One region of the Kocuria sp. CH-021 genome, then DNA from elsewhere that is predicted to be linked to it. Evidence: predicted binding sites of a transcription regulator. Region 1 holds the regulator's gene; the other holds the start of a gene.
What was found. The regulator HrcA, encoded in region 1, represses chaperone genes, less so after heat shock. The targets are predictions, from matches to a motif close to TTNGCACTCGNNNNNNNCGAGTGCNAA.
Positions count from the first base shown of each region.

Region 2: the regulator HrcA is predicted to act here: its motif matches at 1,820-1,846, upstream of groES (co-chaperone GroES).

Region 1 covers NZ_JBNAFK010000027.1:6,966-14,683, forward strand. The annotation lists gene lepA (translation elongation factor 4) at 1-681, shown strand, start outside; gene hemW (radical SAM family heme chaperone HemW) at 681-1,925, shown strand; gene ACPYN7_RS16275 (DUF4870 domain-containing protein) at 1,998-2,462, opposite strand; gene ACPYN7_RS16280 (DUF3097 domain-containing protein) at 2,641-3,504, opposite strand; gene hrcA (heat-inducible transcriptional repressor HrcA) at 3,680-4,687, shown strand; gene dnaJ (molecular chaperone DnaJ) at 4,759-5,910, shown strand; gene ACPYN7_RS16295 (16S rRNA (uracil(1498)-N(3))-methyltransferase) at 5,907-6,686, shown strand; gene ACPYN7_RS16300 (GerMN domain-containing protein) at 6,703-7,629, opposite strand.
Region 2 covers NZ_JBNAFK010000017.1:34,569-42,286, reverse strand. The annotation lists gene ACPYN7_RS13460 (ABC transporter permease) at 1-496, opposite strand, end outside; gene ACPYN7_RS13455 (siderophore ABC transporter substrate-binding protein) at 585-1,580, opposite strand; gene groES (co-chaperone GroES) at 2,012-2,308, shown strand; gene groL (chaperonin GroEL) at 2,459-4,066, shown strand; gene ACPYN7_RS13440 (acyltransferase family protein) at 4,239-6,302, shown strand; gene ACPYN7_RS13435 (acyltransferase family protein) at 6,505-7,718, shown strand, end outside.

The DNA of each region.
Region 1 (7,718 bases):
CGCTCCGAGCGCGTGGTCACGAACCCGTCCGAGTTCCCCGAGGGGAAGATCGCCGAGATCCGCGAGCCCATGGTCGCCGCGACGGTGCTGGCGCCCTCCGAGTTCATCGGCGCGATCATGGAGCTGTGCCAGTCCAAGCGCGGCCAGCTCAAGGGCATGGACTACCTCTCCGAGGACCGGGTGGAGCTGCGCTACCGGCTGCCCCTCGCCGAGATCGTCTTCGACTTCTTCGACCAGCTGAAGTCGCGCACCAAGGGCTACGCGTCCCTGGACTGGAAGGCCGAGGGCGAGGAGGCCGCCGACCTCGTCAAGGTGGACATCCTCCTGCAGGGCGAGCCGGTGGACGCCTTCAGCGCCATCACCCACCGGGACAAGGCGTACGCCTACGGGGTGATGATGACCGGCAAGCTGCGCGAGCTCATCCCGCGCCAGCAGTTCGAGGTCCCCATCCAGGCGGCCATCGGCTCCCGGGTGATCGCCCGCGAGAACATCCGCGCGATCCGCAAGGACGTGCTCTCCAAGTGCTACGGCGGCGACATCTCGCGCAAGCGCAAGCTGCTCGAGAAGCAGAAGGAGGGCAAGAAGCGGATGAAGATGGTGGGCCGTGTGGAGGTCCCCCAGGAGGCGTTCGTCGCGGCGCTGTCCTCCGACGAGGCCGGGGCGAAGGACAAGAAGAAGTAGTGGCCCCCGCACAGCCGGAGGGCCTGCCCGGCCCGCTCGACGGTCTGCTGCCGGCCTCCGCCGCGGAGGGCTCCGCCGAGCGCACGCTCAGCCTCTACGTGCACGTGCCGTTCTGCGCGGTCCGGTGCGGGTACTGCGACTTCAACACCTACACGGCCGTGGAGCTCGGCGCCGGGGTGTCCCAGGACGCCTACGCCGGCGACGCCGCGGCGGAGGTCCGCTGGGCGCGCCGGGTGCTGGCGGACTCCGGGGCCGCCCCCCGCCCGCTGCACAGCGTGTTCTTCGGCGGCGGGACCCCCACGCTGCTGCCCGCCGAGGACCTCGCGGCGGTCCTGGCGCAGGCCCGGGAGAGCTTCGGGCTCGCCGAGGGCGCGGAGGTGACCACCGAGGCCAACCCGGACTCCGTGACGCCGGAGTCCCTCGCGGTGCTCGCGGCGGCCGGGGTGACCCGGGTGTCCTTCGGGATGCAGTCGGCCGTTCCCCACGTGCTCGCCGTCCTGGACCGCACGCACGACCCGGAGAACGTGCCCCGCGCCGTCCGCTGGGCACGCGAGGCGGGCCTGGGCGTCAGCGTGGACCTCATCTACGGCACCCCCGGGGAGTCCCTGGCCGACTGGGAGCACTCGGTGCGCACGGCGGTGGGCTATGAGCCGGACCACGTCTCCGCGTACTCGCTGATCATCGAGGACGGCACGAAGCTCGCGGCGCGGATGCGGCGCGGGGAGGTCCCGCCCATCGACGAGGACGACCAGGCCGACAAGTACGAGCTCGCGGACCGGATCCTCGGGGACGCCGGCTTCGAGTGGTACGAGGTGAGCAACTGGGCCCGCCCCGCCGGCGGCGCGGACCCCGGGGCCCACCGCAGCCGGCACAACCTCGCGTACTGGCGCAACCAGGACTGGTGGGGCATCGGCCCCGGTGCGCACTCGCACGTGGGCGGGACGCGCTGGTGGAACCTCAAGCACCCCGTGCCCTACACCAACCGGGTGCGCGCGCGGCAGTCGCCCGCGGCCGGGCGCGAGATCCTCGACGCCGGGACCCGGCACCTCGAGCGCGTGATGCTGGAGGCCCGGATCCGCGACGGTCTGCCCACGGCCGCCCTGACCGGGAGCGGGCGCGGCGCGGTCGCCGGGCTGATCGCCGACGGTCTCGTGGAGCCCGCGGCGGCGCTGCGCGGCTCGGTGGTGCTGACCCTGCGGGGCCGGCTCCTGGGCGACGCCGTGGTGCGGCGGCTGCTCGCCTGAGCGGCGCGGCTCCCTTTCGCCGCCGGAGAGGGCGGACCCGGCGCGGGACGTCCCCGCGTGCGAGAAGCGGCGTCAGCCGCGCTCGGCGCGCTCCCGGGACCGTTCGCGCAGCTTCTCGACGAGCCGGTCGTAGAGCCGGGTGTTGAAGCGGTACTGGTGCGGCTCGCCCTGGTTGACGCGGACCCCACCGATCAAGGACCCGACGGCCAGCAGCAGCCACGCGGCGGCGGCGGCGAGCGCGAAGAACCAGCCGATGAACGGCACCGGGGCCAGCAGGATGCCCGCCACCACCACGAGGGTCGGCAGCAGGGTGAAGTTCATGGCCTCCATGGACTCCTGCTCGGTGAACGGCCCCCGGCCGCGGAAGACGCGGTGGAGCAGGAACGAGGGGAGGAAGCCGATGACGCCGCCGAAGTGCGCCAGGGTCGCCCACTGGTGGTCCTCGGTGACGGTCAGTGGCTGGGCCACGGGGGAGAGGCCCTCGAACGGGGCCCCGGCGTTCTCGCGGCTCGATCGGGGGTCGGTCTGCACGGGCACGGAAGTCCTTCGGCGGTGGGACCGCGGCGGAACCGCGGCCGGTGGGTGGGACTCCACCATCCTACCGACCGGTCCGGACGGCGGCGGATCGCGGCCTCGCACGTGTGCCTTTGTGACGTCACGACCGGCTCGTCCCGGCCGCCGGAGGGTGCGGGGGCGCGCCGGATCACGCCTCGGATCAGGCCGCGGGCGCGGTGAGGAAGTCGATCAGCTCCTCGACGCGGCCCAGCAGGGACGGCTCCAGGTCGGCGTAGCTGTCCACGCGGGCGAGGATGTGCTGCCAGGCCCGTCCCAGGTCCCCGGGGGTCCGGTGCGGCCAGCCGAGGGCGGCGGCGGCGCCGGTCTTCCAGTCGGTGCCGCGGGGCACCACGGGCCAGGCGTCGACGCCGAGCGCGCGCGGCTTGACCGCCTGCCAGATGTCGACGTACGGGTGGCCCAGCACCAGGACGTTGCCCGGGGCGCCGGGCAGGCGCATGGTCTCGGCCGCGATCCGGGACTCCTTGGAGCCCGTCACGAGGTGGTCCACGAGGATCCCGAGCCGCCGCCCGGGGCCGGGCCCGAACTCCCGCACGGCGGCGGGCAGGTCGTCGATGCCGTGCAGCGGCTCCACCACGATGCCCTCGACGGCCAGGTCGTGGCCCCACACCTTCGCCACCAGCTCGGCGTCGTGGTAGCCCTCGACCCACACCCGGGAGGCCTTCGCGGTGCTCGCGCGCAGCCCCTCGACGGCCACGGACCCCGACCGCGTGCGGGCGGGCGTCCTCGCCGCCGGGGTCCGGCGGGGCTCGACGACGACCACGGGCTCGCCCTCGAGCAGGAACCCCGGTCCCAGCGGGAACGCCTTGACCCGGCCCCGGCGGTCCTCCAGCCCCATCACGCGCATGCCGCCGATGGTCTCCAGGGACACGACGGCGCCGACCCAGCCGGTCGTCACGTCCTCCAGGAGCAGCCCCGGCGCCACCGGAACCTCCGCGGACGCGGGCCGGCGGCGGGCGAGGGCGTCGTCGTCGAGGCTGCGCGGCCCCCAGCCGTGGTCGCTCATGGTCGTCCTCCCGGGTCGCGGTGCCGCGCGTCCGGCGCGGATCAGCCGGAAGCGTACCAAACCGGGGGCGGCGGCCCGGTGGTCGGACACGGGGGCTACACTGGACGGCGTTAGCACTGTGGCCACCCGAGTGCCAGGGCGGCCGGAGCACGAGCACGGACCGGGGAGGAGCGGCGTGAACCATCCGAGACGACTGCAGATCCTGCAGGCCATCGTGGAGGACTACGTGCACTTCCGCGAGCCCGTGGGCTCCAAGGCGCTCGTGGACCGGCACCGGCTCGGCGTCTCCTCGGCCACCGTGCGCAACGACATGGCCGCGCTCGAGGAGGAGGGTCTGATCACGGCCCCCCACACGAGCTCCGGCCGGATCCCCACCGACAAGGGCTACCGCACGTTCGTGGACCAGATCGCGGCCGTCAAGCCGCTGTCCGGGCCGGAGCGGCGGGCCATCCAGCGCCTGCTCGACGACGCCGCGGACATCGACGACGTCATGGAGCGCACCGTGCGGCTGCTCGCCCAGCTGACCCAGCAGGTCGCGGTCGTGCAGTACCCGCACGCCTCCGGCGTGACCGTGCGCCACGTCGAGGTCGTGGACCTCGGGGCCGGGCGGGTGCTCGTGGTGCTCATCCCGACCAACGGCCGGGTGGCCCAGCGCGTGGCCGTGCTGCGGGCGCCCCTCGAGGAGTCCCAGCTGCTCGAGCTGCGCGCCCGGGTGCTGGCCGCCGTGGTGGGGCGCTCCCTGACCGCGGTGCCGGACGCCCTCGCGGTGATGGCCGCGGGCACCGCCCCGCCGCTCCAGCCGGCCGCCGCGGCGGTGGGGGAGGCCGTGGCCGCCCTCGCGGCGGGCGGTGCCGAGCACCGCATGGTCATGGCCGGCACCGCCAACCTCGCCCGTGCCACGGGGGACTTCCACCTGAGCATCGGCCCGGTCCTCGAGGCCCTCGAGGAGCAGGTGGTGATGCTCCGGCTGCTCTCGGAGATGGAGCAGGACGCCCGCGGGGTCGCCGTGCGGATCGGCACGGAGAACGCCGAGGGCCCCCTGTCCGAGGCCGCCGTCGTCGCCACCGGCTACGGGCCGCAGTCGAAGGTGGGGGTCGTCGGTCCCATGCGCATGGACTACCCGTCCACGATGGCCGCCGTGCGCGCCGTCGCCCGCTACCTCTCCCGTATCCTCGGGGGCTGAGCCCCCGCGGGCCCCGCTCCCGGGGCCCTCCAGCGAAACCCACCACAGACCTCTCGACAGAACGGACCACGGTGAGCGATCACTACGAGACCCTGGGCGTGTCCCGGGACGCCAGCCAGGAAGAGATCAAGAAGGCCTACCGCAAGAAGGCCCGCCGGCTGCACCCCGACGTCAACCCCGGCCCCGAGGCCGCCGAGGACTTCAAGCGCCTCTCCCACGCCAACGACGTCCTCTCCGACCCCGAGAAGCGGAGGGTCTACGACGCGACCGGCAACGAGAACGGCACCGACACCGGTTTCGGCGGGGGCTTCCCCGGCTCGGGCTTCGGCTTCGCCGACATCTTCGACACCTTCTTCCAGGGCGCCGGGGGCGCCGGCTCCGGCCGGCGCGGCCCCGCGTCCCGCACCCGCCAGGGCCAGGACGCGCTGATCAACGTCCGCGTCTCCCTCCGGGACGCGGTCTTCGGCACGGAGAAGAAGATCACCGTGGACACCGCCGTGGTCTGCCCCACGTGCAACGGCAGCTGCTGCCAGGCGGGCACCCAGCCCGAGACCTGTGAGGTCTGCCACGGCTCCGGCCAGGTCCAGCGCCAGGTCCAGTCCATCCTGGGCACCGTGGTCACCGCCGCCCCGTGCGCCACCTGCCAGGGCTTCGGCACCGTCATCAAGCACCCCTGCCACGAGTGCTACGGCGAGGGCCGCGTGCGCGACCGCCGCCCGCTGACCGTCAAGATCCCCGCCGGCGTCTCGACCGGCAACCGGATCCGCCTCTCGGGACAGGGCGAGGCCGGCACCGCCGGCGGCCCCAACGGGGACCTCTACGTCGAGCTCAAGGTCGACCCGGACCCCACGTTCGAGCGCCAGGGCGACGACCTGCACGCCCGCGTCCGGGTGCCCATGACCTCCGCGGCCCTCGGCACCACGGTGACCCTCGAGACCTTCGACGGCGAGCGCGAGGTCCCCGTGTCCCCCGGCACGCAGACCGGCCACACCGTGACCCTGCACGAGCTCGGGGCCACCCGGCTGCGCGGCGGCGGGCGCGGCGAGCTGTTCGTCCACCTCGAGGTCGAGACGCCCACGGCGCTCGACGACGAGCAGCGCGAGCTGCTCGAGCAGCTGTCCCGGCTGCGCGGCGAGGACCAGTCGACCGGCACGACCCTGAACTCCCCGGCCGGCTCCGGCGGCTTCTTCTCCCGGCTCAAGGACAGGTTCTCCGACCTGTGAGCCTGCCGGTCTTCAAGGTCGAGCCGGGCCGGCTCACGGGCCTCGGCCCCGGAGCGGTGCTCGCGGTCACCGGCCCGGAGGCCCGGCACGCCGTCACCGTGCGCCGCCTCGCGCCCGGCGAGCCCCTCGAGCTCGTCGACGGCGCGGGGACCCGGGCCACCGGGGAGCTGCGCTCGGCCGACCGCGACAGCATGGAGGTCGTCGTCGTCTCGGTGACGACCGAGCCCGTCCGCACGCCCCGGCTCGTCCTCGCCCAGGCCCTCGCGAAGGGCGACCGGGACCTGCTGGCCGCGGAGACGGCCACCGAGCTGGGCGTGGACGCCGTGGTGCCGTGGCAGGCCGACCGCTCGATCGTGCGGTGGAAGAAGGAGCGCGCCGCCAAGAGCCACGAGAAGTGGGTCCACACCGTCGCGGCCGCCGCCAAGCAGTCCCGCCGGGCGGCCTGGCCGGAGGTGCTGCCGCTGTGCACCACCCGGGAGCTCGCCCGTCTGCTCGGCGAGCCGGGGACGCGGGGCCTCGTCCTGCACGAGGAGGCCGGCGAGTCCCTCGCCGAACTGACCGGCGCCCCGGGGGTGCCGTGGGCGGGCTCGGAGCGGATCGTCCTGGTGGTGGGGCCCGAAGGGGGCATCGCCCCGGCGGAGCTCGAGGCCCTGGCCGGCGCGGGAGCCCACGCGGTGCGGCTCGGCCACGAGGTGCTGCGCAGCTCGACCGCCGGACCCGCCGCGCTGGCGGTGCTCAGCGCCGCGCTCGGACGCTGGGCGTCCGGGCCCCGCTGAGCCCAGCCGGACCGGATCAGCCCGGGAGCACCGCCACGTCCTTGTCGTCGCGCACGGTGTCGCCCTCCGCGTTCCGGCCGACGACCGTCACGACGTAGTCGCCGGGCTCCAGCTCGACCTCCGTCCGGAACCCGGCGGTCCCGTCGGCGCGCGGGACGGCGGCGGCCGCGCCGCTCGAGACGCGCCGCCCGTCCTGCTCGGCCACGCTCCAGCGGCCGCTCCGGACACCGTCCAGCGCCCGGCCGGACACGGTCAGGGAGCCCTCGGCGCGGGCGTCCTGCCGTGGTTCGTCGAGCCAGATCGGCGCCTCGGCGCTCTCGTCGGGCCGGAGGGGGGCGTCGAGTCGCACGGCGCCGAAGACCTCCTCGTCGGGACGGCCGTCCACGAGCACCTTCACCTCGGCCTCGGAGCCCTCGGGCAGCAGGCCCGCCGTTCCCGCGGCGGCCGTGACCGTGTGCGCGAGCTGCTGGAGGGCGAGCCGGGCCTCGTTCCCGTCCAGGTCCGCGCGGAAGGCCTCCGACGGCATGTCCACCGTGATGGTCCCCTCGGGGGACGTCGAGGCGCCCACCCGGTCCACCGGGGACCACAGCGTCCGGTAGTCCGGGTCCCGCGGGGTCGCCCCGGTCATCAGCGCGGCCGCCGCGGCGATGGGGTCCACGGCCGCGGCGGCCTCGGAGGCGTCCCGGAACTCCCGGAACAGCCGCTCCTCGCCGGCCGCGCGGCCCACCCAGTAGACGGGCAGCTTCGTGGTGGCCACCCTGACCTCGGCGGTGCCCGACGCGGCGGGCGCCGCCGGAACGGTGCCCGACGCGGGGACCGCGCCGTCGAGGGAGCTGCCCGGACCGGTGGCGCACGCGCCGAGGACGAGGACGCCCGCCGCGGACAGCGCCAGCACGGGGAAGCGGGCGCGGGCGGACGGGCGCCGGGAACGGGCGGTGGTCATGGGGGGACGCGCACCTCGGCTTTCCGGGATCTTCTGCGGGATCTGCTGGGGGGCGGTGCCGGCACCGGGGGGGGGAGGTCGCACCCGTC
Region 2 (7,718 bases), on a different contig from region 1:
AGACGGAGCCGACCACCGCGCCCAGCATGATGCCGACGATGGGGACGACGAGGGAGGAGCGCAGGGAGACGCGGCGCAGGAAGAGGAAGAAGATCATGGTCCCGACGAAGGCCGCGGTCACGGCGCCGAGCATCCGGGTGAGGATCGTGGCGCCGGGCACGAGGAGCATGACGAGCAGCAGCCCCAGCCCCGCCCACTCGGTGGTGCCCGTCGTGGTGGGCTCCACGAAGCGGTTCTGCGTGAGCAGCTGCATCACCAGCCCGGACATGGCCATGGCCGCGCCGGCGAGCACCAGGGCGATGGTGCGGGGGATCCGCGTGATGGCGAACATCGCGTCGCCGTCGGCGGCGCCGAAGACGTCGTAGACGCCGGTGAACAGGGAGACGGCCAGCAGGGCCAGGACCCCGAGCACCCCGAGGAGGAGCTTGGGGTCGAACAGCGCCCCCGGGCTCCTGGTCCTGCCCCCGGTGCGGGGTCCGGACGAGATGGTTGTCATGGATCGGCCCTTCCTTCGGCCTCGTGTCCGGCGGCAGGGGAGCGGGGCCCGTCGCGGAGGGCCCCGCTCCCGCCGTCCGTCCGACAGGTCAGTTCTGCTCGCCCATGGCGTCGGCCAGGGTGTTGAAGAACTCCGTGTAGGTCTGGATGCCCTCGTTGGTGTAGGTGTCGCGGGGCATGTAGACGACGTTGCCCTCCTGCACCGCGGTGACGTTCTGCAGGGCCTCGGCGCCCTCGATGACCTCCTGCGCCGGGGTGAACTCGGGGTCGTCGGCGCTGATCGCGGCGTCCCGGTCCAGCACGAGGATCCAGTCGGGGTCCGAGTCGGCGATCGCCTCGACCGAGATGTCGTCGCCCTGGTGGTCGTCGCTGGCGCCGTCGACCTCGAGCGCCGGCTCGAAGCCGAAGATCTCGAACAGCGGGCCCAGGGTGCGTCCCTTGTCCGGGGCGATGAAGCCGATCTCGCCGCCGGAGACGGTGACGGCCATGACCGTGTCGCCGGGCCGGTAGCCGTCGGCCACGCGCTGCATCGCCGCGTCGAAGTCGCCGTTGATCTGCTCGGCCTCGTCCTCGCGGTCGAAGATCCGGCCCAGGACGGAGGTCTGCCGCTTCAGCTCCGCGTCGAAGGCCTGGTCCTCCCGCGGGTCCAGCTCCACGACGGTGGCCTCCGGCACGAGGTCGGCGAAGTCCTCGCGGTAGTCGGCGAAGCGCTGGCCGTTGACGATGAGGTCGGGGTCCGCGGCGACGACGGCCTCGAGGTCCGGCTCGCGGTGGTTGCCGAGGTCGACGACGGACTCGTCGTCGGCGTAGGCGATGGTGTCCGGCATGAGGGCGCGCGGGGCCGCGGCCAGTTCGACGTCCCACTCGGCGAGCGTCTCGAACGTGCGGTTGTCGGTGGCGACGACGGACCGCGGCGGGACGTCGACGGTCTGCGTGCCGAAGTTGTCCTCGACCTCGACCGTGGCGGTCGAGGCGGCGGAGGTCCCGGCGGAGGCGGGCTCGTCGCCCTGGGCCGTGCCGCAGGCGGTGAGGGCGAGGACGCCGGCGACGGCCAGGAGGGCGGCCGGGTGCTTGGAGCGGTTCATGGTCTTCCTTCGTGCAGAGGACGCCGGCGCGCTCCGGGAGGGAGGGCGCCGGCGGGGTCCGATGGGCGCGACGTACCCGCACACCGGTGTGCGGGGACGACGGGGAGGGCACCGTTGCTCGGCCGAGGTAAGGGTTGCCTTACCGCTCAACCTAGAGCGTCGGACGGGCGTGAGGCAAATCATTGGGGAACACCGGTGTGACCTAATTCCTCCCATCGGGGTCCGCGGGCACCGGCGCGCTGGCACTCGCCTTGACCGACTGCCAGCCCCCTCCTACAGTTGGCCTTGGCACTCTCCGGGTGAGGGTGCTAAGGGCCAGGCGATCGATCGGCACCGCGACGACGGTTGGTGCGCCAACCGGCCCGAAGCTCGACAGCGGGCTCCGCCCGCGGTCGCCCACCGTTTTCCACCCCTACAGACAAGGAGAGATCGTGTCGGTCTCCATCAAGCCTCTCGAGGATCGCATCGTCGTTCAGCCGCTCGCCGCTGAGCAGACCACCGCGTCCGGTCTCGTCATCCCGGACACCGCCAAGGAGAAGCCCCAGGAGGGCAAGGTCCTGGCCGTCGGCCCCGGTCGGGTCGACGACTCCGGCAACCGCATCCCGGTCGACGTCAAGGAGGGCGACGTCGTGATCTTCTCCAAGTACGGCGGCACCGAGGTCAAGTACAACGGCGAGGAGTACCTGGTGCTCCCGGCCCGCGACGTGCTCGCCGTCGTCGAGAAGTAGACCGGGCGGCACAGACCCGGCGCAGACCGCGCAGTCCGGACGAAGGGTGCCCGTCGCGCACGCCCCGCGGGGCCCGCGGCGGGCACCCTTCGCCGATCCCGATCCCCGAAACCGCTGGCGACCCCAGCCACCCAGAAGGAGCCATTGCCCATGGCCAAGCAGCTGGCATTCGACGATGCCGCCCGCAAGTCCCTCGAGAACGGCGTCAACAAGCTCGCCGACACCGTCAAGGTCACCCTCGGCCCGCGCGGGCGCAACGTGGTGCTCGACAAGAAGTGGGGCGCCCCCACGATCACCAACGACGGCGTGACCATCGCCCGCGAGGTCGAGCTCGACGACCCGTACGAGAACCTCGGGGCCCAGCTCGCCAAGGAGGTGGCGACCAAGACCAACGACGTCGCCGGCGACGGCACCACCACCGCCACCGTGCTCGCCCAGGCGCTCGTCAAGGAGGGCCTGCGCAACGTGGCCGCCGGCGCCGACCCGCTGAGCCTCAAGCGCGGCATCGAGAAGGCCGTCGAGGCGGTCACCGACCGCCTGCTGGAGAACGCCCGCCCCGTGGAGGGCGCCAACGTCGCCCACGTGGCCGCCATCTCGGCGCAGGACCCGGCGATCGGCGAGCTCATCGCCCGCGCCTTCGAGACCGTCGGCAAGGACGGCGTCATCACGATCGAGGACGGCTCGAGCACCGAGGTCGAGCTCGACGTCACCGAGGGCATGCAGTTCGACAAGGGCTACCTGTCCCCGTCCTTCGTGACCGACGCCGAGCGCCAGGAAGCGGTCATGGAGAACTCCCTGGTGCTGCTGTACCAGGGCAAGATCTCCTCGGTGCCGGAGCTCATGCCCGTGCTCGAGAAGGTCCTCCAGGCCAAGAAGCCGCTGACCATCATCGCCGAGGACGTCGAGGGCGAGGCCCTCTCCACCCTCGTGGTCAACAAGCTGCGCGGCACCCTCGACGTCGTGGCCCTCAAGGCCCCCGGCTTCGGCGACCGCCGCAAGGCGATCCTGCAGGACCTCGCCGTGCTCACCGGCGGCCAGCTCATCACCACCGAGCTGGGCATCAGCCTCGACCAGGTCACCCTCGAGCAGCTGGGCACCGCCCGCCGCGTGACGGTGACCAAGAACGAGACCACCCTCGTGGACGGCGGCGGGACCGAGGCCGAGATCCAGGACCGGGTCGCCACGATCCGCGCCGAGGCCGAGCGCACCGACTCCGAGTGGGACCGCGAGAAGCTGCAGGAGCGCCTCGCCCGCCTGGCCGGCGGCGTCTCCGTGATCAAGGTCGGCGCGGCCACCGAGGTGGAGGCCAAGGAGCGCAAGCACCGCATCGAGGACGCCGTGTCCTCGACGCGCGCGGCCCTCGAGCAGGGCATCGTCTCCGGCGGCGGCACCGCGCTCGTGCAGGCCGCGAAGGTCCTCGACGAGTCCGACCTCGGGCTCACCGGTGACGCCGCGACCGCCCTGGGCATCGTCCGCCGCGCCCTGCGGCAGCCGCTGTACTGGATCGCCCAGAACGCCGGCCAGGACGGGGCCGTGGTCGCCGCCCGGGTGGCCGAGCTCGAGCCCGGCCACGGCTACGACGCCGCCACCGGCGAGTACGTCGAGATGGTCGGCGCGGGCATCATCGACCCGGTCAAGGTCACCCGCTCGGCCCTGCAGAACGCCGCCTCCATCGCGGCGCTCGTGCTGACCACCGAGACGCTCGTGACGGACAAGCCCGCCGACGACGAGGGGCACGGCCACGGCCACCAGCACTGACGGCCGGCACTGACTGCCGGCGCCGAGCCGGCTCGCCCCGCGGACCCGTCCCACCACCGGTGGGGCGGGTCCGTCGCCGTCTCCGGGGGCCGCCCCGGCGCCTCCGGTAGAGTGCGGGGGTCCGCACGACCACTGCCGCGCCCCGGCGGCACGGTGTTCCCAGGAGGAGCCCATGACGAGCCTTCGTGAGCAGGACGCGCCCGTCGGCACGGACACGGCCCGGCGGGTGGCCCGGTACGCGGGGTTCCGCCCGGAGGTGCAGGGGCTGCGGTTCGTCGCGGTGCTGCTCGTGGTCGTCTACCACGTGTTCCTCGACCGGGTCTCGGGCGGCGTGGACATCTTCCTGCTGATCTCGGCGTTCTTCCTGACCCTGTCCTTCGTGCGCAAGCTCGAGGCCGGCCTGCCCCTGGCGCTGGGACGGTACTGGCTGCACGTGTTCAAGCGGCTGCTGCCCCTCGCGGTGCTCACGATCCTCGGCACCCTGCTGCTGGCGTGGTGGTTCTTCCCGGAGGCGCGGATCGACCGCGTGCGCACGGAGGCGCTGGCCTCCGTGCTCTACGTGGAGAACTGGGCGCTGGCCCTGGCCGAGGTGGACTACTACGCGGCCGACGACTCCACGGCCTCGCCGTTCCAGCACTTCTGGTCCCTGTCGGTGCAGGGCCAGGTGTTCCTGCTGTGGCCGCTGGTGTTCGGGGCGGCGTGGCTGGTGTGCCGCCGCGGCCGGTGGCGGCCGGTGCCGGTGCTGGCGGTGGCCTTCGGGCTGATCTTCGCGGCCTCCCTGGCCTGGTCCGTGCACGCGACCGCCACGAACCAGGCCTTCGCCTACTTCGACACCCGGGCCCGGCTGTGGGAGTTCGCGCTGGGCTCGCTGCTGGCCCTGGCGGTGCCGTACCTGCACCCGCCGCGGGCCGTGCGGGTGGTGCTGGGCTGGGCGGGGATGGCCAGCATGGTCTCGGTCGGGATGCTCGTCGACGTGCAGGGCGCGTTCCCGGGGTGGATCGCGCTGTGGCCGCTGCTGTCCGCCGCGGCGGTGATCGTGGCCGGGCAGTCCGGCTCGCCCCTCGGCCTGGACCGGGTGCTGGCCTCGCGGCCGCTGGTGCGGCTGGGGGACGCCTCCTACGCGCTGTACCTGGTGCACTGGCCGCTGCTGATCACGTACCTGGTGCTGCGGGACCGGCCGGTGGCCGGTCCGCGCTCCGGGGCGGCGATCATCGTGGTCTCGCTGGTCCTGGCGGTGCTCGCCACGAAGCTGGTGGAGCGCCCCTTCCAGCGGTGGGCGTGGCCGGAGCGGGACAAGCGGCGGCTGGCGGTGTCGGTGGCGGTGAGCCTGGCGCTGGTCGTCGTGCCGGTGCTGGCCTGGCAGCAGGCCGACGCCCGCCGGGAGGAGCGGCTGGCGCAGGAGGCCGCCCGCAACAGTCCCGGGGCCGCGGTGCTGGAGCCGGGCTTCGAGTTCCGCGGGGACCCGGACGCCCCCACCCTGCCGCTGGCCTCCGCCCTGGGCGACGAGTGGGTGGGACTGCCGGAGCCCTGCTCCGGGGAGTTCGCCCCCGAGCAGGAGGTCCTCGAGCAGTACTGCCGCCAGACCCCGGCCCTGTCCGACCCCTCGCGCACCGTCGCGGTGGTCGGCAACTCCCACATGGAGCAGTTCATGGGCGCGCTGATCCCCGTGGCGGAGGAGCACGGCTGGCAGCTCGTCGCCGTGCTGCAGCCGGGCTGCGCCTTCGCGGTGCGCCCGGAGGGGGACGCCTGCCACGCGGGCAACGACGCGGCGATCGAGTACGTGGAGCGGCTCGCGCCGGACGCGGTCATGACGACCTCGACCTACGCGGCCCGCATGGACGGTTCCGCCGAGGCCCTGGTCGGCGGGTTCCCCGAGCTGGTCGAGCGGCTGACGGGCCAGGGCATCGACGTCGTCGGCTTCCGGGACAACCCCCGGTTCGACTTCAACCCCTACGAGTGCGCCCAGCGCCACGGCCAGGACGCCGACCGCTGCCGCGTGCCCGTCGAGCAGGTGCTGGCCCCCGTCAACCCGGCCGACGCCCTCGCGGACCGGGCCGGGTTCACCTCCCTCGACCTCACCGACCTCATCTGCCCGGAGGGGCTGTGCCGTCCCGTGGTGGGCAACGCGTACGTCTTCTTCGACCCGCACCACCTCACGTGGACCTACGCCCGGACGATGGCGCCGGCCGTGGAGGCGCGGCTGCCCGGCCCGCTGCTCGCCGCGACGTCCCCCTGAGCGCGGCCCGCGCCCCGCGCCCGACCCCGGGGACAGCACCCCGGCGTGCGTGCACCGGCCCGGCACCGGCCGTGCGATAGGGTCACGACGGGCGCCCCCCGCCTGCCCCCCTGCTCTTCCCCCCCCCGCTCGTCCTCCCCCGTTCCCCCCCTCCCCGGTGCCGCCCGCGGCCGCGCCGGGGCCGCCCCCTGGAGGTGCCCCCGTGGCCACCGTGCACGCCACCGCCCCGCAGCCGTCCACCGGGACCGCCGAGAGCCCGGACGCGGCGCGGCGCGGCGCCGGCCGGTACTCGGGGTTCCGCCCCGAGGTGCAGGGCCTGCGCGCGGTCGCGGTGCTGCTCGTGGTCGTCTACCACGTGTTCCTCGGCCGGGTCTCCGGGGGCGTGGACGTCTTCCTGCTGATCTCGGCGTTCTTCCTGACCCTGTCCTTCGTGCGCAAGCTCGAGGCCGGCCGGCCCCTGGCGCTGGGACGGTACTGGCTGCACGTGTTCAAGCGGCTGCTGCCCCTCGCGGTGCTCACCATCCTGGCCACCCTGGTCCTCGTGGAGCTGTTCTACCCGGCCTACGACGCCGGGCGGTGGCGGGACGAGGCGCTCGCCTCGGTGTTCTACGCGGAGAACTGGGCGCTGGCGCTGAGCGCGGTGGACTACTACGCGGCCGACCACTCGACGGCCTCCCCGTTCCAGCACTTCTGGTCCCTGTCGGTGCAGGGCCAGGTGTTCCTGCTGTGGCCGCTGGTCTTCGCCGCGGCGTGGCTGGTCTCCCGGCGGAGCCGGTGGCGGCCGGTGCCGGTGCTGGCGGTGGCCTTCGGGCTGATCCTCGCGGCCTCCCTGGCCTGGTCCGTGCACGCCACCGCCACGCAGCAGGAGTTCGCCTACTTCGACACCCGCACCCGGCTGTGGGAGTTCGCCCTCGGGTCGCTGCTGGCGCTGGCCGTGCCCCACCTGCGGCCCGGGCGCCGACTGCGCGTGGTGCTCGGCTGGGCCGGGATGGTGAGCATGGTCTCGGTGGGCGTGCTGGTCGACGTGCAGGGCGCGTTCCCCGGGTGGATCGCGCTGTGGCCGCTGCTCTCCGCGGCGGCGGTGATCGTGGCCGGGCAGTCCGGATCGCGCTTCGGCCTGGACCGGCTCCTCGCCTCCCGCCCCCTGGTGCGGCTCGGCGACTCCGCCTACGCGCTGTACCTGATCCACTGGCCGGTGCTGATCACCTACCTCGTGCTCCGGGACCGGCCCATGGCCGGGCCCCGGTCGGGGGTGGCGATCGTGCTGGTCTGCCTGGTGCTGGCGGTGCTGGCCACCCGGCTGGTCGAGGACCCGCTCAAGCGCTGGTCCTGGCCCGAGCGGAGCCGGCTGCGGCTGGCCGCCGTGATCGTGGTGTGCCTCGCCGCGGTCGCGGTGCCCGTGACCGCGGACCGCGT